DNA from 3 places in the Kurthia sp. 11kri321 genome. Region 2 is predicted to be linked to each of the others. Evidence: riboswitches for the same ligand, from Rfam matches in the RefSeq annotation. Region 2 holds a riboswitch; each other region holds the start of a gene.
What was found. Region 2 has a riboswitch for lysine ahead of ASO14_RS04640 (aspartate kinase). Riboswitches for the same ligand answer to the same signal wherever they lie in the genome.
Positions count from the first base shown of each region.

Region 1: it holds a riboswitch for lysine, as region 2 does, so the genes downstream of both, ASO14_RS13475 (amino acid permease) here and ASO14_RS04640 (aspartate kinase) in region 2, are expected to answer to the same signal.
Region 3: it holds a riboswitch for lysine, as region 2 does, so the genes downstream of both, ASO14_RS14715 (transporter substrate-binding domain-containing protein) here and ASO14_RS04640 (aspartate kinase) in region 2, are expected to answer to the same signal.

Region 1 is NZ_CP013217.1:2,698,983-2,705,922, reverse strand. It holds gene ASO14_RS13500 (MDR family MFS transporter) at 1-436, shown strand, start outside; gene ASO14_RS13495 (C39 family peptidase) at 649-1,206, shown strand; gene ASO14_RS13490 (hypothetical protein) at 1,221-2,327, shown strand; partial or broken gene ASO14_RS14880 (IS3 family transposase) at 2,524-3,552, opposite strand; gene ASO14_RS13480 (CynX/NimT family MFS transporter) at 3,680-4,891, opposite strand; lysine riboswitch at 5,077-5,257, shown strand; gene ASO14_RS13475 (amino acid permease) at 5,393-6,874, shown strand.
Region 2 is NZ_CP013217.1:899,581-906,520, reverse strand. It holds gene sdhA (succinate dehydrogenase flavoprotein subunit) at 1-883, opposite strand, end outside; gene ASO14_RS04650 (succinate dehydrogenase cytochrome b558 subunit) at 947-1,558, opposite strand; gene ASO14_RS04645 (YslB family protein) at 1,833-2,264, shown strand; gene ASO14_RS04640 (aspartate kinase) at 2,320-3,555, opposite strand; lysine riboswitch at 3,661-3,836, opposite strand; gene uvrC (excinuclease ABC subunit UvrC) at 3,891-5,666, opposite strand; gene trxA (thioredoxin) at 5,736-6,050, opposite strand; gene ASO14_RS04625 (electron transfer flavoprotein subunit alpha/FixB family protein) at 6,296-6,940, opposite strand, start outside.
Region 3 is NZ_CP013217.1:2,942,164-2,949,103, reverse strand. It holds gene ASO14_RS14725 (amino acid ABC transporter ATP-binding protein) at 156-893, opposite strand; gene ASO14_RS14720 (amino acid ABC transporter permease) at 908-1,696, opposite strand; gene ASO14_RS14715 (transporter substrate-binding domain-containing protein) at 1,762-2,613, opposite strand; lysine riboswitch at 2,734-2,920, opposite strand; gene ASO14_RS14710 (hypothetical protein) at 3,049-4,488, opposite strand; gene guaC (GMP reductase) at 4,831-5,814, shown strand; gene ASO14_RS14700 (methyl-accepting chemotaxis protein) at 6,096-6,940, shown strand, end outside.

The DNA of each region.
Region 1 (6,940 bases), 1.2 Mb from region 2:
AAAACTGTATTCTGTACTAATTGCTGTTAATGCGATTGCGGTACTTATTTTGCAGTTACCACTTAGTGTGATTAGCGAACGAATTTCAACGATTCGAACATTGATTTTAGGGATTGTATTTTTTGCGATCGGTTTTGTATTATTTAATATTTCAGAGAGCTGGACGATGTTTATTATTGCGATGATTCTCTTTACAATTGGTGAAATTTTCGCATTCCCGATGATGAATGCAGTCATTGAGGAGATTGCGCCAGAGGACCGGAAAGCGACGTATCTCGGTGCGTCACAGCTTAAAAATCTCGGTAGTTTTATGGGGCCTGTTCTTGGAGGGTGGTTATTAATTCAATTCCAAGTGGGGGTATTTCATATTATTGCGGTGATTACGCTGTGTAGTATTCCATTTTTTTATTGGACGTTTGCTAAAAAAGAAGCATAAATATAAAAAGGCTAGGAGCTATGTATATTTCATACATAAATCCTAGCTTTTTTTATTGTTTGTAGAAGGGAGGAGGAACTTATCACAGCGAAAAAAATCGTTTTAAAATTTTATCACGCGCAAACACGATTTATCGTAAATGTGAGTGCTGCGACCGCGTTCGCGATCTCTACTTTAAGATGTGCGTGTATGATGCGGAGCATGGAAAGTTTTTGGTTGGCACGATTTACCTTTGCAAAAATTGTGGTGTTGCTGCTGGAATATCCGCTTTAAGTTTTCATAAAACAAAAATAAATTCAAAAGAGAAGTTGCCTACTCAGGAACACTTCGGTAATACAATTGGTACCTTACCAAATAAAGGCGGAACATCTTCTACTTATCTTACATCAGGACTAAATAAATATAAAACTGCTTTAAAATTTAAAGATACTCCTTACATCATGGGAAATGTATCACAATTTTCAAAACCTGAAGATAAAATTGCATCACGTATAACATCTACATTAAGTAGTAACTCTACTGCACCGATATTATTGACTAGAACTTACAAATTAAATAAAAAATATACTAAAAACTATAGACATTATGTTACTGTAAGTGGATATAAGACTAAAGATAAAAAAGTACGTTTAATAGATCCTAATCATCATACAGAATTTACTGGAGGCAAAGCTTATTGGACAGATTTAGGTAGCAAAACTAAAAATGGTGTTACAAAGTCTGTGTATAATGCCGATGTTGAAGGCAATAATGCCGTAATGATTTGGTAATTGGAGTGGACTAATTGAAGAAAAAAATATTATTTCTAAGTATTATTGTATTACTAATTATTATTGTTATCTTTTTAACAATACTTTCAAAAGAAGAAAAAAATAAAACAAAACATATAACAAAAAACCCTACAAATTATTTAACTATACAAGATGAAGAAAAAAACAAAACAATCAAATTACCTTATACAGAACCAACAAGCTATGTTACAACAGAAGAATTTATTTACGCTACTGTAGATGATCCAAATTCAGATTCTATTTCTAATCAAGTTATTCAAATAAACCGAGAAAACGGAAAGTACAAAACAATCTTTCACTCGAAATATCCAGTTGCAGCTACACAAGGTCTAAAAGCTGATAAAGAATGGATTATTTGGGTAGATGGTGATGACTTTGGAGAAAACAATACATTATATGCCTTTAACGAATTAACACAACAAACAATTTCATTTGGCTCTACAGATGATAAAATCAGTAAAGAATTCCCTGAAATCTCAGGAAAATATGTTACGTGGACAGAACATATTAAAGATACTGAAAAAACTTCAATGATTTTATATGATTTAGAACAACAAAAAGAAATAAAAGTTCAAAATATCAAAAATTATGAGTGGTTAAATTCAGACTATTTCATTAAAAATGACAACATGGTATATGTTGAAAAAGAATCAAAAACAGCTGTCCTTAAAACATATGATATTAAGAAAAATAAACTGAAATCATATCCTATTCCAACAACAGCAGCCGGATGGCCAACTCTAGTTAATCAGAATTTTATTGCCTATGTAGAATATCTAGATGACGAAGATTTAGATTTAAATAAATTAATGATTTATGATTTAAAAAATAAAAAAAATATCAATGCTTTTCCAAATAAAAATAAAGTAAATATAGGTTATCTAAAATATTATGATGAAAATGCATTTATAACATTGGAAAATAATAAATTCTATATTTTCACACTAGACAATAATCAATTTAAGAAACAAATTTTAGAATCTAAATACAATGTAAATCCAGAAAAAGAAGATATAACATATTCAAATAATGAATTTTTCATTTTACAGCATGAAGTTGATTCTGAGCAGTATAAATTAATAATTGATAGTGGTTTATAAATAATTTAAAATGAAAAAACTAGAAATGGTGTTTAATATCATCATTTCTAGTTTTTTTCGTTTTTAGATAAATAATTAATTTAATAATAGAACATTAAAAAAATAACATAAATTGAAGCAATAGATTAAAATACGAAAGAAAAGCTGTAATACAAAGGCACTGACTGCCTTTTTTGAGACAGTAAGAAAACACCTTCTAAACAGCCAGTTGACGATATTGCACCGGCGACTGGTTGTTTAGTTTCGTTTGAATACGGATATTGTTATAATAATTTATATACTTTTCGACGATTCGAATCACACATGCATTCGTTGTGCTGTGGATTACGTTGAGATAGAATGTTTCGGACTTTAGTGAGTAGTGAAACGTTTCGAGTGGGGAATTATCAGCTGGCGTGCCTTTACGGGACATGCTCATGGTAATTCCTTTTTCTTTTACTTGTTTTTGATATTCGTAAGATGTATAGACCGACCTTTGAACGCTATGAAGAATCGCCTCACTTAAGATTCCTTCTACTTGATTCAGTGTGTCCAATACGAATAGTGTATCCTGTGTCGTTCCAATTGTGTACGCAATAATTTCGCCGTTGTATAAGTCCATAATACTTGAAAGATATAACATCGATTGACCAAAAGGCAAGTAAGTAATATCTGTTACGAGCTTTTGAAGTGGCTAAGTAGCGTGGAAATTCCTCTCTAAATGATTAGGTGCTATACTCGTTGGTTGCCCATTTCGCTTGCGTTTCTTTACTTTTACACGACATGACCAATTATATTTTTGCATGATTTTTTGAACCGTTTTCTCCAACGATAATATGTGGCTCTTGCTACACCCATTAATTCACAGATTCTTCGTACAGAAATTTGACTTCTAAGTGTCTCTAATAATTCTACAAATGCTTGTCCAACCACTTCCTTTCCACTTCCTTTCCACTTCCTTGTACTTTTTTAGCACTTGCACTTTCTGTTTTAGATAACGATTTTCAGTCTGTAAACGGGATTCCTCTGAATCAAACTCCGGCCCTTTTCCGAATGAATATTGTTTCCCCACCGGCTGATGAAGTCGATGTATTTCGCCGGTTTTATACCACTTCATCCATGTTTTTAATTGACTAACATTTTTAATATTCAATTCGTCCATTATTTGCTTTGCAGGAATGCCTAACCACTTCATTTCAATTGCTTTCATTTTCACTTCCGCTGGATAGCTTACTCTTGTCTCCATAGAAAAAACACCTCAACGTTGATTTACTAGGTTTAATACCGTTTTTCAACGAAAGGTGTTTTTATTTGTCTCATTAATTTAGGTCAGTTCCATGTATATTTCATACATAAATCCTAGCTTTTTTTAGTTAGTCATTTGTCACGTAACGATCTTTCGCTGCAATGAAGCTTGCAGTTAAAGAGATTGCGACAACGAAAATATACATAATATTTGCTGCATCGTAACTGTGGTAAACATCGTGAATGAAACCATAGAGTACAGGCCCAACAGCGGCGATTAGATAACCAAGTGATTGGGCGAAACCAGATAAGTCTGCTGCTTCGAATGAGTCGCGTGAACGAAGTGAGAAGAACATCATACACATACTAAATGAAGCACCGCCTGCAGCACCTAATAGAATCATCCAGATAACAGAATAATCTGTCCAGCCCATAATTAATCCAGCAAATCCAACGATGTAAAAGACTGCAAACATTGCAACAACAGGACGCTGGTCTTTTAGACGGCCTGCTAAAATCGGTGTAATGAATGTCATTGGAATTTGAGATACTTGCATAATGGAGAACATTAATCCAGCTTGAGCAGCTGTCATACCTTGTTCTTTAAACATCTCTGGGACCCATGCTGCAGTTGTATAGAAAATCATCGATTGGAAACCCATCGAAATCATAATGACCCATGCGAGCGGATAGCGCCACATTTGTTTCTTTTCTTTTTGAGCAGTAGTCGGTGCAATTTCTTCTTTAGAGATATTTCGTGTTTGCGGAAGCCAGATGAAAACAGCGGCAATCGCTAAAATAATCCACACACCTAAAGAACCTTGCCAACCGAATGACAATGTTGATAATGGATAACTTACACCAGCTGCAATACTGGCTGATGAGTTCATTGCGACTGTATAGATTGCTGTAAGTAAACCTACTTGGAATGGAAATTTAAGTTTGATTAGACTAGGTAATAGTACATTGCCAAATGCAATTCCGATTCCGATTAAGGTAGTACCGATAAATAATAACGATGTCACGCCACTTGAACGAAGTGCCATACCCACGACTAAGATAATCATAGATAAGAATAGAGAGCGTTCAACCGTAATTCTACGCGATATTTTCGGTACGATTGGTGACACGATAGCAAATGCAAGTAGAGGAATGGTTGTAATAAAGCCAGCTACTACATTTGAAATATGTAATGAGTTTCGAATATCCTCGATTACAGGACCAACAGATGTTAGGGGAGAACGAAGGGTTAATGCAATGAAGACAATTCCAAGTACAAGAAGCCATGTTGTTGAGGTCCATTTAAGTTTTTTTGAAGCAACATTTTCTGTAGGCGACATAACTTTCCTCCTATATATAATATTTGATTTATCGTAACATTATGCCCCTACCTATTCAATAACAAATTCGTTTCACGAAAGTCTTAATTGTATAATAGTTGAGAGTTTTTATGTCTTGAATTCGTCTGTAGAATATATTAAGATAATAGTAGAAATAATATAAATATTGCAATGCCTCATCCGTTCGATGAGGTAGAGGTCGCAAAAAATAAAAGTAATATAGTCGAGATGTAAAAGCATTGGTGACATTATATGAAAGGATTTTTTGCCGAAGTGGTGGATTGCTTTTACAATCAACTGCTGGGGCTGTCGCTTAATAGGTGCAGAACTGTCACATCTGTGAGGGTGTGTTGAGCTATCTTTTTCAAGGTTGATGAGTGTCATTGTGTGATTACAACCATCCAAGATTGCTTGAGATGGTATTTTTATTTTCCAGGAAATAATCACTTACGAACACCTCAACTAACATATTCCCTGCAATAAAAGGAAAGAGGAAATGAAATGAGTCGTACAAAAGCAAGTCAAGAAGCGCCTACAACTCTAAAAAGAGGACTAAAAAGTCGTCACATTATGATGATTTCACTCGGCGGTACGATTGGGACAGGTTTACTACTTGCAAGTGGTAACTCAATCGCACAGGCTGGACCAGGTGGAGCGCTATTAGCATATGGTTTAATCGGTATTATGGTATTTTTCTTAATGACAAGTTTAGGAGAGATGGCTGCGTATATGCCTGTTTCAGGTTCGTTTAGTACGTATGCAACAAAGTTTATCGATCCAGCACTTGGATTTGCATTAGGATGGAACTATTGGTATAACTGGGCAATTACAATCGCAGCTGAAATTGCAGCTGTTTCAATCGTTATGAAATATTGGTTCCCTGATACAGCTTCATGGATTTGGAGTGTATCATTCTTAGCTATTATTTTCTTGTTAAACTACTTATCGGTGAAAAGTTTTGGTGAAAGTGAGTATTGGTTCGCATTCATTAAAGTAGCGACAATTGTCATCTTCTTAATCGTTAGTATTTTAATGATTTTTGGTATCTTAGGAGGTAAAGCACCTGTTGGTTTTACGAATTTCTTTGCAGGTGATGGTCCATTCCACGGTGGATTCTTTGCGACACTCGGTATTTTCTTAGCAGCAGGATTCTCATTCCAAGGAACAGAGTTAATCGGTATTACAGCTGGTGAAACAAAAGATCCAGGCAAATCGATTCCAAAAGCAGTGAAGCAAATCTTTTGGCGTATTTTATTATTCTATATCTTAGCCATTTTAGCGATTGGCTTATTAATTCCTTATACAGATAGTCGTCTAATCAATGATGGAGAGACGGTTACGACAAGTCCGTTTACGCTTGTATTTGAAAATGCAGGTATTGCTTTTGCAGCTTCGATTATGAATGCAGTTGTTTTAACAGCGATTTTATCTGCTGGTAACTCTGGTTTATATGCTTCATCACGTATGCTTTGGGATTTAGCGATGGAAGGTAAAGCACCAAAAATCTTTAAAAAGTTAAATCGTCGCGGTGTACCATTTGCAGCTTTAATCGCAACGGTCATTGTCGCAAGTTTATCATTCTTAACATCTATTTTCGGTGAACAAGTATATATTTGGTTATTAAGTGCTTCGGGTATGTGTGGTTTTATCGCATGGTTAGGTATTGCAGCCAGTCACTACCGTTTCCGAAAAGCACTGATTGCGCAAGGGAAGAACTTAGATGAAGTATTACCATATAAATCGAGATTTTTCCCATTTGGTCCATTATTCGCATTCATCCTGTGTGCATTAGTTGTCTTCGGACAAAGTTATTTTGCATTTGAAGATGGGCAATTTAGTTGGTATGAACTACTTGTTTCTTATATTGGTTTACCGATTTTCTTCTTACTGTGGTTCGGTTATAAAATCAAAAACAAAACGAAAATGGTTAAATTAACAGAGGCAGATGTGGAACCGACTAAAAATCTTTATACAGAAGAATAGCAAAAAGCACTCGGGATTTCCGAGTGCTTTTTTATGTAGAAATAATGAATTTTGAATTATTTCCTA
Region 2 (6,940 bases):
CGTCGAAGATTTCACGAGTTGCAACGTCACGAGGAACTAAGTTACCGTACGCTGGATATTTTTCTTCTAGGAAGTACCAAGGTTTACCGTCTTTGTATGTCCAAATACGGCCACCTTCACCACGTGCTGATTCTGACATTAAACGTAGTTTATCATCGCCAGGGATTGCAGTTGGGTGGATTTGGATAAATTCACCGTTTGCATATTTAGCGCCTTGTTGATAAACGATTGATGCAGCAGAACCTGTGTTGATCATTGAGTTTGTTGATTTACCAAAGATAATACCAGGGCCACCTGTAGCCATGATTACAGCATCAGAACGGAATGCTCTGATTTCATGTGTAGTTAAATCTTGTGCTGTAATACCTTTACATACGCCATTCTCATCTAATACTAAACCTAGGAATTCCCAGCCTTCGTATTTCTTAACTAGACCTTCAACTTCCCATTTACGAACTTGTTCATCTAGTGCGTAAAGAAGTTGTTGACCTGTAGTCGCGCCTGCGAATGCAGTACGGTGATGTAGTGTACCACCGAAACGACGGAAATCAAGAAGACCTTCTGGTGTACGGTTAAACATAACGCCCATACGGTCAAATAGATGGATGATACCAGGTGCAGCATCACACATTGCCTTTACTGGTGGTTGGTTTGCTAAGAAGTCTCCACCGTAAACAGTATCGTCAAAGTGAATCCATGGAGAATCCCCTTCACCTTTAGTGTTTACAGCGCCATTAATTCCACCTTGCGCACATACAGAGTGTGAGCGTTTAACAGGAACTAATGAGAATAACTCAACTTCAGTGCCTAGCTCAGCAGCTTTCATAGAAGCCATTAAACCTGCTAGACCTCCACCAACTACTATTAATTTACTTTTCGCCATTTTCCTCTCACTCCTCGTTCAATTAGTAGTCAAGCGCTTTCATACTTTCATCATAAGAGTTAATTATGCGAAAGCTAAGATCGCCATTACGCCAACTACTGATAACAGTACAAAGAAAATCATTGTAATGTAAGTTGTAACTTTTTGTGATTTTGGAGATTGAATAAGTCCCCAGCTTACTAAGAATGACCAAATACCGTTTGATAAATGGAACGTAGCTGCAATGATACCAACAATGTAGAAAATAAGCATTCCTGGATTTGATACAACGTCAGCCATTAAGTTGTAATCAATTTCGGCACCATTGATTGTTTTTTGTAAACGTGTTTGGAAGATGTGCCAAGCGATGAAAATCACAAGGAAAATACCTGTTACACGTTGTAACATGAAGAACCAGTTACGAGTTGTTCCGAAACGGTTCAAGTTTGGTTTCGCAGTGAACGCAATGTATACACCATAGAATGCATGGAACATTAATGGGATATAGATTACTACCCACTCAACGATTGGTAAGAATGGAAGACTTTCCATTGTAGCTGAAGCTTTGTTGAATGCTGCTTCACCGTTTGTAGCTGAATAGTTGATTAACAAGTGGACCGTCACGAATAGACCTACAGGAATTAGACCTAGTAGAGAATGTAGACGACGCCAGTAAAACTCTCGATCTTTCGACAAGACTGTTACCCCCCTTAATACTTAAAGTAAATCCAAGTCAAAAACTTCACGACTAATTTGTCTGACATTCTTTGACTGTTTACTTTATCATGGTACAATATTATGACAAGTTCATTGTACTCCCACTCCCAATGAACGTCAAGGTTACCAACGTTTTTCAGCAGTATCAATTACTCCGAAAAAATAGTATCAAAGTCGATTTTTCGCTATTTGAAAGCGTTTTTTTCTAAAAAGGACAAAAATTCGACAAAAAATATGAAAGAAGGATTTACACATGTCTACAATGGAAATGAAAAATGTTACAGCTTTTGGTTACGAAATTATTCGCGACCATATTCTCTCAACAATTGTTGGTAAAAATGAGGCGGATATCCTCTACTGGTGCGGTAAAGAAACTGCACGTAAGTTCCCACTACTTGAAATTGAGGAATTACCTGCCTTTTTCGCTGAGGCGTCATGGGGTGTTCTCGAGCAAACGAAATTAGGTAAGTCTGAAGCTATCTATGTCTTAACAGGCGATGCAGATATTTTAAAATTTGAACAACGCTGTTTCCGAATTGAATCTGGTTTCATCGCTGAACAAATTCAAAAACATAATGGCTTCTTAACAGAATGTTATGAAGAAGTAGATGTAAAAAAAGGTCGCGTAACATTCCAAGTGAAATGGGATTTAAAAGATCCAATTCATCAAGAAGAAGTAAAATAATGCGTACATACAAAAAGCCCCTTCAAATTCGCAAGGGACTTTTTGTTTTATCCATTTAATTTTCTATTGCCACTGCTGCTTTTGATAATTCAAACTGTTCATGTAAGGCATTCGCCGCTTTAAACATCTCTTCTTGTGGTACAACGACGGATACTTTGATTTCAGATGTGCTGACCATCTTCACCGGAATGCCTAATCTAAATAAGCAATCAAACATCGTCGCTGCAACACCTGGATTGGATGCCATACCTGAACCGACAATCGATACTTTTGCAAGTTCTAGTTCATGATCAATATAATCATAACCTAATGTATTTTTATATTCCTTTAACACATTTAATGTTTCTTCTAATTGTTCTTTTTTCACTGAAAATGATACCGTTGGTGATGCGTTTGGAATGATGGATTGTACAATGATATCCACATTGATATGGTGCTTCGCTAATGTTGTGAAGATGTTCGCTAATGACCCCATATATGCTTCGCTAAAATAAACTGTTAAACGAACGATTTCTCCTTCGAATGCTACTCCTCGTACAACTAAATCTTTTTCCATTTGAACTTCCTCCTTTAAAACGGTTCCTTCTACTTGTTCATAACTTGAACGAACAGACATGGGCATTTGATAATTTTTCGCTAATTCAACAGAGCGTGGATGTAAAACACCTGCTCCTAAATGTGCTAATTCGAGCATTTCATCATAACTTAATTCTGCTAATTTACGTGCATTTGGTACGAAGCGTGGATCACTTGTATAAACCCCATCAACATCGGTATAAATATCACAGCGTTCTGCTTGAATCGCAGCTGCAATCGCGACAGCTGTTGTATCTGAGCCACCTCGACCAAGTGTCGTAATATTACCTTCATGATCAATCCCTTGAAAACCTGCTACAACGGCTACTTTCCCTTCATTTAAACAGGTCGTGATTTTCTCACAATCAATCTGTTCAATGCGTGCATTACTCGCAACATCATCGGTCATCATACCTGCCTGCCACCCTGTAAAAGACTGCGCAGGTACATCTAATTGGTGAAGCGCCATCGTCAGTAAAGCTGTTGTAACTTGTTCACCTGTAGATAGTAGTACATCCATCTCACGTTTTGATGGATGTGTCGATACATGGTTCGCCATCTCGACTAAATGATCTGTCGTTTTTCCCATCGCTGAAACGACAACAACCACTTTATTCCCCACTTCCACTTCTTGTAAAACTCTTTTCGCTACATTTTGAATACGTTCCGGTGTTGCCACCGATGTGCCACCAAATTTCATAACATAAGTTCCCATACGTTCTCCCCCTACATATTGTAATGTGGGTTCTCTCAATAAAAAAAGCAGCCAAACATCGAAATGTTGGGCTGCTTATGCATGTCTATTCAAAAATGAACATTCATGTGAGATAGCCCTCCAGAGTGTACACTCTGACAATTCTGCATTTATTCAATACAGAACCAGCAATGAAGTCGTAGTTCCTTCATCACTTCGGCAGTTTCCCCTTTCACCTTCTTTCACTGAGTTACTACACTCTCAAAAAGGCTACTCTTGACACCTGCTCCTCTATCATCACTTTTTCAGTGATTTTTAATTAACGTTACTTTATCACAATATTTGGCAAAAGACAATTATTTTTTCAGAAAATGCGCAATTACGGCACTAGCCAGATTTTTCGGTAATCCAGCAGCAATTAATTCTTCTTCTGTTGCCTCTTTAATTTTTTTCATCGAACCAAAGTGTTTTAACATTTGCTGTTTCCGCTTTGGCCCAACACCTGGAATGTCATCAAGTTGCGAAGTGAGTGCATTCTTCTCACGTAATTGACGGTGAAAATTAATCGCAAATCGATGCACTTCATCTTGAATACGTTGCAGCAAATAGAACCCTTCACTCGTTCTTTTCAGTGGAATAACTTGTGGCGGATTACCATAAAGTAACTGGGCTGTCTTATGCTTATCATCTTTTGCAAGACCTGCAATCGGAATATCAAGGCCTAGTTCATCTTCAAGTACTTCACGCGCGACTTCCATCTGTCCTTTCCCACCATCTGTTACAAGTAGATCTGGAAGTGGTAGTCCTTCTTTTACAACACGTTGATAACGTCTTCTTAATACTTCACGCATCGCACCGTAATCATCATGCGCAGAAGCTGTTTGAATTTTAAATTTACGATAGTCTTTTTTACGCGGGCGACCATCTTCAAATACGACCATCGCAGATACCGTATCCGAACCGAAAATATGTGAGTTATCAAATGCTTCAATGCGAAGTGGTGTTTGAATATTCATCGCATCACCTAATTCTTCACATGCACCAATTGTTCGCTCTTCTTGGCGCTGTAGCATATTAAATTTCTCATCAATTTTCACATGCGCATTTTGTGTTGCTAAATCGAGCATTTCTTTTTTATAGCCGCGATGTGGCGCATGTACTTTAATGTCTAAAGCCTGTTGCAACATCTCTGCGTCCACTTCTTTTGGTATGATAATTTCAGACGGTTTTAAATGGTTCGCTTCTTCATAAAAACGCGCAATAAAAGTTGTAAATTCGTCTAGTGGTTCACCATATGAAGGGAATAATGATACATCGCGCTCAATCAACTTCCCTTGACGAATAAAGAATACTTGAACACACATCCATCCTTTATCCACTGCAAAACCAAAAATATCACGATTCGTAAAGTCCGTCGTCTTCGTAATTTTTTGTTTCGCCATAATTTGGTCGATATTCGCAATTTGATCGCGTAACTCTTTTGCTCGTTCAAAATCGAGTGCTTCAGATGCTTTATACATCTTTTCCTCTAGTTCCGTCTTTACATGCTCATGTCCGCCATTTAAAAAGTCTGTAATCTCTTGAATCATCTCTTTATATGCATCTTTTGGTACATCTTTTACACAAGGGGCTAAACATTGTCCCATATGATAATATAGACAGACACGATTAGGCATGACATCACATTTTCGCAGTGGATAGATACGGTCTAATAACTTTTTCGTTTCTGCTGCTGCATAAGCATTCGGGTAGGGTCCAAAATATTTTGCACGGTCTTTCTTAACTTTTCGCACCATTAACAAACGTGGATGCGGTTCATTTGTTATTTTCAAATAAGGATACGTTTTATCATCTTTTAACATGATATTATATTTTGGATCATGTAATTTAATTAAGTTCAATTCAAGTAAAAAAGCCTCTAAATCAGAAGATGTTACAATGTAGTCGAAATCGACAATCTCTGAAACAAGGCGTGCTGTTTTCTCATTATGCGAGCCTGTAAAGTAAGAGCGCACACGATTTTTCAGTACTTTCGCTTTACCGACATAGATGACTGTTCCTTGACGATCCTTCATTAAATAGCAACCTGGTTGGTCAGGGAGAACAGCTAATTTTTGTTTGATTTCGTTCATTTCATCACCTTCAAAAAAAGAGACTGTACCTGTTATGCAGGACAGCCTCTATTCAAGTTTAATTCACGATTACATGTGTTTAGCTAGTAAATCTGCTAAAGCTTCTTTCGGGTGGAAGCCAACTGTTTTATCTACTGGTTTACCATCTTTGAAAACAAGTAGTGTTGGGATTGACATGATGCCAAATTGAGCAGCTGTCTCTTGGTTTTGGTCTACGTCCACTTTTACGATTGTTGCTTTACCATCTAAGTCTGCATCTAGTTCTTCAAGAACTGGCGCAATCATTTTACAAGGTCCGCACCAAGTAGCCCAAAAGTCTACTAGTACTACACCTTCTGCTACGTCTTGTTGGAATGATTCGTCTGTTGAATATACAATTGCCATAATTTATTTCCTCCTCTTATATAAACGATATGTTTGAATTATAGCATGGAACGACTTGAATTCGTATAAATATGCCTACATAATCGTCTCTTACTTCATTTTCATACAAAAATCTTGTATTTTATATTTCAAATCCATGATTTTATTTTATTATATTAAAAAAAGAGTTAACTTGCCAATCTTTCTGCTTCACTTTTGACAAAAGAAAACTGTTCCTCTGAAATTCAAAGGAACAGTTCTTTTTATTATACGCTCGCTTTTAATGCTTTTACTTCTTCAATTAATAGCGGCATCACTTCAAATAAGTCACCAACAATACCGTAGTCTGCTACTTTGAAAATATTCGCTTCTGGATCTTTATTAATCGCTACAATAATTTTCGAGTTCGACATACCAGCTAAATGTTGGATGGCACCTGAAATACCAACTGCGATATATAAGTCAGGTGTTACAACTTTACCTGTTTGACCGATTTGTAATGAGTAATCGCAATATTCTGCGTCACATGCACCACGTGATGCACCAACTGCACCGCCAAGTAAGTTTGCTAACTCTTTTAGAGGAGCAAAACCTTCTTCGCTTTTCACACCACGACCACCTGATACGATGACTTTTGCTTCTGATAAATCTACACCATCTGTTGCTTTACGAATTACGTTTTCAACAACTGTACGTAAATTTGTAATATCTACTGATAATGTATCGACTGTACCTGTTTTGCCTGCTTCTGCTTCAAGTGGTTCAATGTTATTTGGACGAACCGTTACGAATAACGGCTCGCTTGCTGCTTCCACTTTTTCAAAAGCTTTACCCGAGTAAATTGGACGAATGAACTGCGCATCGTCGCCTTCTCCTTCAATTGACGTTACATCCGAAATCAAGCCTGTTTG
Region 3 (6,940 bases), 920 kb from region 2:
GCCATTTCCTAAACAACAATTTATGTCTTTTATGAAAGTATTTTGTATAAAAAGTGATGATATCCTTGATAGAGCAAGGTTTTACAATTTTAAAATAAAAAAAGAATCATGCTGATTTAGCACAATTCTTTCTTAATTATAATAAAATACTACCCTTAGTTTTTAAACGTACGTTGTAAAAAAGCTTTTGTTCGTTCATGTTTTGGATGATTAAATACTTCATCTGGTGTTCCATCTTCAACAATCACACCTTGATCCATGAAAACAATACGATCCGATACTTCACGCGCAAATTCCATTTCATGCGTTACGATAATCATTGTTGAACCTGCTTCTGCTAATTTTTTCATGACTTTTAATACTTCACCGACCATCTCTGGATCAAGTGCTGAAGTTGGTTCATCAAATAATAATGCAGTCGGCTTCATAGATAAAGCTCTCGCAATCGCCACGCGCTGTTTTTGACCACCCGATAATTGAGCTGGTCTTGCGTTAATATATCTGCCCATCCCCACGATATCTAGATATTCTTTCGCAATTTCTTCTGCTTGTTGTTTTGAGCGTTTTAATACTTTAATTTGTCCCAATGTGCAGTTTTGTAAAACATTGCAGTTATTAAATAAATTAAACTGTTGGAACACCATTCCTAACTTTGTTCGGTACTCATTCACATCTTCCATATGTGTTAATACATTTTGACCTTCATAATTCACTTCACCACCATCTGGTGTTTCAAGTAAATTTAAACAACGTAATAAAGTAGATTTACCTGAACCTGAAGAACCAATAACGGTCACAACTTCTCCTTTTTCAACTGAAAAGTTAATGTCCTTCAAGACTTCATGTGACCCGAAGGATTTACTTAAATTTTTAATATCGATGACTGTACTCAATGTAAATTCCCTCCCTACTTCATTGGTCCTTCAGCTCTTCTAGGCTGCGGAATATCTAACATTTGATAGTTGGCTGTGCCACCTAATTTACGTTCAAAGAATCGTAGAATCTGTGTCACAACAATCGTTAAGACTAGATAGATTAAACATGCTACGAAGAACGATTCAAAGTATCTAAAGTTCGCACCTGCAATTGACTTTGTGACGAAGTATAACTCGGTTACACCGATTACATTTAATACAGATGTATCTTTAATATTCATAACGAATTGGTTACCTGTAGCTGGTAAAATATTGCGTAAAACTTGTGGTAATACAACATGAATCATCGTTTTCCAGTGATTCATACCAATTGCTTGTGCTGCTTCGAATTGTCCTTTATCCACACTGACAATACCACCACGTACGATTTCTGCCATGTAAGCCCCTGTATTCAGCGATACAACTAATACTGCCGCAACTGTACGATTCATATCACCTGTCACACCAAAATCAGTTCCGATTGATTCTTTAATTGACTGCATAATCAATGGGAATCCGTAGAATACAACCATCGCTTGTACCATCATCGGTGTGCCACGGAAGAATTCTACATAGATTCGTAAGATGACACGAATAATTTTTAACACGGTCATTTTAAATGCTGATTTTGTTTTCGGAATCGTATCAATTACCCCAATTAATAATCCGATGACTGCCCCCAGAATGGTACTGACGGTGGCAATAAACATCGTCATTCCTGCGCCACGTAAAAACATTTGCCAATTATCTTTAGCAATTTCAAATAGCCATTCTAGACTCATTTCGTTCTCCCCCTATAAAAACACAAACTACCGACTAAACAAGACAGTCGGTAGCCACGTACGTTCTATTTTGCTGCTGGTTGGTTTTTAATCTCTGTTTCCATAATCTTTTGACGCTCTTCTTCTGAAATACCTGCTAATGCTTTATTCACTTGCTCTGCTAACTCACTACCTTTTTTCACACCAACTGCGATTGAGAATTCTGCTTTATCAGCTTTGAAACCTGAACCGTCTTTGAACTCAATCATTTTAAATTTGTCGTTTGCTGCTGAAGCAGATAAACCTTCTGGACGTTCTGACACATATGCATCAATTTTTCCTGATTCGAGTGCTACACGCATTGCTGAGAAATTATCTGAAGCTGGTTGTTTTTGAACACCATCAATTTGATCAATTACTGTATAGTGTGACGTATTTAACTGACCTGTTACTTTAGCACCTTTGAAATCTTGAATTGATGTAGCATTGTCGTATTTACCGCCTTTTTTCACGACCATTACAAGATTTGAAGTGTAATAAATATCTGAGAAATCAATTGTTTTTTTACGTTCTTCTGTTGGTGACATACCTGCAATTACTGCGTCAATTTTCCCTGAAATAAGTGCTGGAATTAAACCATCCCACTCTGTTTTTACAATTACTAATTCACGGTCTAAACTATCTGCGATTTTTTTAGCAATTTGTACATCATAACCGCCCGCATACTCTGCATTACCTTCGATTTTTACAGCGCCGTTCGCGTCATCTTTTTGTGTCCAGTTGAATGGTGCATAGCCTGCTTCCATACCGACTGTGAACTTTTCTTTCTCTTTATCGCCTGAAGATTCCGATTTTTCCGAATCTCCTGAGCCACATCCTGCTAGTGCAACTACAAGCACAAGTAATAGTGCTGTAAATATTCCCCATGATTTTTTCATTTGTACCTCTCCTTTAAATATGTTCCCATTGTGAAAACGAAAAGGACTATAACAAAAGGTGGATGAGATACTTCTCCAGACCTTTTGGTATAGTCCTTCTAAAAATCCTCATCATTGCCCAATTGAGATAGCTCAACTTACTTTATTCGGGTAAAAAAAGTAAGACAGTCCTGCAACTATTAATTGCAGACCCAGCATATGATGTTGAGAACCCACCATACACTTCGGCGACATCTCCTTCTAAGTAGCATCTTTGTATTCTCGTACTCCGCTACTTACTAATAAATATCGCGCCTCTACCTCACAATTGTGTCAATGTGAGGTCATATTCGTTTGTTATAATTAACAATAGTCTACTTTATAGACTATTTTATGTCAATATACTGAAAAAAAGAAAAATATAAATTTTTTATTTTAAAATAAAAATTTATGTATTTATTCTTCGTATTCAATATCATCTAATTGATCATAATAAAAAATATTTCCATTCTCTGCATCAATTCTCTCAATGCGTTGTCCCACTTCTTTTTCTTTTACAACATAGCATAATTCATATTTTGTAAATTCTTCATCTTCATATGGAACACGTGCTAATTCCATCTTAATGGAGTCTTTATAAATTTCATTTGCTTCTTCTAATGTAATTGTTGGTTCCATTGACATATTCTCAATATGCTCTTCTTTTAACATTGGAATCACTGCATCTGTTACACGACCTGAATAAATACCCATATCAATATTTGCTGTATATTCACTTAGTGGAATGCCATTAATGTAACGGTGGAATGTAAAAGTCACAAATGGTTCGAAAGCATAAGAATCATCTTCGTCATCTTCCTCTTCATCCTCACCATCTTCTGCTGATAGAGCTTTTAACATCTCAATTTCCTCTTCTGTTAACTCATCATCTTCATCATCTTCTAAATCTTCTTCAACAAATGCATCTTCTAATAAATAATGTTCAGACACATTTCCTACTTTGGATTCTAAAAAGGCAATTGCACGTTTACGAAGTTCATCTAGTGTGTATTCGTCCCCTTCTTTGAATGGCAGAGTAGAATCAATAATCAATTGATGTTCATCAGACATATCGAATTTAACATAATGTTGGTCAGATTGTTCATATGTAACTGTATTTTCTTCTTCAACTTTATTCATATCCGGTGTAATACCTAACAAAATTGCTTCATCATACATTTCCATAACAGGTGGAACTTTTTCTAATTCAACAGGACCGTTCTCTAAAAATTGATTTAATGAAATAATATCTCCGTTTGCGCCAACTACTTCATTTAAATTTTTAGGATAGTACATTAATCGAATTTCATCTTCTTGTTGGAAAGCAGCTAATTCAACTAACATTCTATTTTTATAAATCATCAATGCCACATCTGCATCGACTGTAAGTTTCGGATGTGTTAATTGATAATAAGATTGATTGAATGTTGCGGATAATACAAAACCTTGTTTATTCATCTCAATTGTTGCACCTGAATCAGGTAGTGGGATTTGATACTGCACATCCATTGCCTCAAAAGTTAATAAAAAAGTTTGATCGCCCCACTCAGAAAAAGAAGTTAACTGTAAATTCTTTTGACCATATTCATCTACAAAATCTTGAGCAATCTCTTTTAAATCTTCAGCTGATAGTTCTTCATATTCATCTAAAGATACATCATTATTTTCTAAAATGGCTTCTAAATCAATAATTAATGATGTAATTTTCCCTTCATCTGACACTTCAACTTGTCCATAAGAGATTTCGCGATGTGCATCTACAATCTCTCCGAATTCTTCCATCTCTTCTTCTGTCATAATTTTAATCGGTGGTGCACCAATTAAAAGTTCACGTAATTCTATTTCTAATTGTCGCATGACTAACTTCCTTTCTCACTTGCTCTTTCCGTATTTCAATCTATGAATAAAGCAATCAATAACTGTATATATTTTACTACTCTTTAAATTCTAATTTTATCATATTGTTATCACTTCGTCTTGATAGTTTCATACTTCCACGTATTTTATTCGTTTTTATAACTTAAAATGAAAGCATTTACAAGTCTTAAATTGTTCAATTTGTGTGAACATCAAAAAATTTTCTAAATATTTATACACAAAACCTTTGACATGACTTTGAAAATGAGGTAAATTACCAAAGGACGAACATTTATAGTCCCAACAAAAATAATATTCGCCTTTAGGAGTGTATTTTAAACAATGGATAACGTATTTGATTATGAAGACATTCAATTAGTACCAGCAAAGTGTATCGTAAATAGCCGCTCGGAGTGTGATACAACAATCGAGCTTGGTGGACATAAATTTAAATTACCGGTTGTTCCTGCAAATATGCAAACAATCATTGATGAAACAATTGCTACAAAATTAGCAGAAGATGGTTACTTCTACATTATGCACCGCTTCAACCCTGAAAAACGTATTGGCTTTATTAAAGACATGCAATCAAAAGGTTTAATCGCATCAATTAGCGTAGGTGTAAAACCAGAAGAATATACATTCGTAGAAGAATTAGCTGCTTTAGGTTTAACACCTGAATTCATTACAATTGATATTGCACATGGTCATTCAAATGCAGTCATCAACATGATCCAACACATCAAAGGTCTACTACCAAACGCATTCGTAATCGCGGGTAATGTTGGTACACCTGAAGCAGTTCGTGAACTTGAAAATGCTGGCGCTGACGCTACAAAAGTAGGAATCGGACCAGGTAAAGTATGTATTACAAAAATCAAAACAGGCTTTGGTACAGGTGGCTGGCAATTAGCTGCTTTACGTTGGTGCTCAAAAGCTGCAACGAAACCAATTATCGCAGATGGTGGTATTCGTACACATGGCGATATCGCAAAATCAATTCGTTTTGGTGCTTCAATGGTTATGATTGGTTCATTATTCGCAGGTCATGAAGAGTCACCTGGTAAAACAGTTGAAGTCGATGGTAAAAAAGTAAAAGAATACTTCGGCTCAGCTTCTGAATTCCAAAAAGGTGAAAAGAAGAATGTTGAAGGTAAGAAAATGTATGTGGAGCACAAAGGTGCTTTAAAAGATACATTAGTTGAGATGCAACAAGATCTTCAATCATCAATTTCTTACGCTGGCGGCACAAAACTAGATGCTATCCGTACAGTTGATTATGTAATCGTTAAAAACTCAATTTTCAACGGTGACAAAGTTTACTAATCGTATCAACCAATATATAAAACAGCTTACATTATTTTGTAAGCTGTTTTTTTACACCAAAATTACATTTAATACCTTTAATTCCATTATTTTTATTTTAGTATATTTATCATACTCCTAATCATTAATTAACCTATACAAAATATTAGTTTTTTTACTAAAAAACACTATAAAATGTTAATTTTCTTTTATTATGACTTGAATTCATCATTTTTGTTTATAATACATATTTTGTTCCGATACTAATGTATATGTATTTTATGAAAGAAGGTTATTAGAAAATGTTGAAAAATATGCGCTTGCGCACCAAACTAATTATTTCGTTTTTGGCAATCTTAATCATTCCTAGCATGATTATCAGTACTGTAGCATTTCAAAATATCAAATCTCTTGTAATTGAACAGCAAGGTGGATATGCGCATTCTAGTTCAGATATACTGAACGCAAATATCACAAATACATTACAAAGTAAAATAGATGATATTGATTATTTAGCAGATCGCATCTCAAAACTGCCTTTAAAAATGGATAAGAAATCTGAAGTACGAACAGTCTTAAGTGAGTATGCAGAAGGACATAATGATGTACAGATTGCGTATGTTGGGTCTGCGAAGGGCGATATGATTCAAATGCCTTACTACATTTATCCAAAAGATTATAACCCAATAGAACGTCCGTGGTATAAAGGGGCTTTAAATGAACAAGATTATTCAATTTCAGACCCCTATATCTCTGCTTTAGATAATAAATTGGTTATTACCATTTCAAAAAAGTTACCGAATGATATGGGTGTTGTCGGTATCGATATGTCGATTAATTCATTCCAAAAATTAGCGAATGAAGTGAAAATCGGCAAGAAGGGTTTTATCTCTATTATTGACCAACATGGAAACTATATTACCCACCCAACAAAGGAACTTGGAAAACCTGTAGATGATGAGATGAAATCCATCATATCTAGCAATAAAAAAACTGACACAAAAGATATAAATAATAAAACTTTATCGTTAAAAACAAATGATTTATCTGATTGGAAAATTGTAAGTACAACTTATATTTCAGAAGCTACTGCGCAAGCAAGTAAAACATGGATGAATATCATGTACATTCTTGTCGGTTCTTTAAT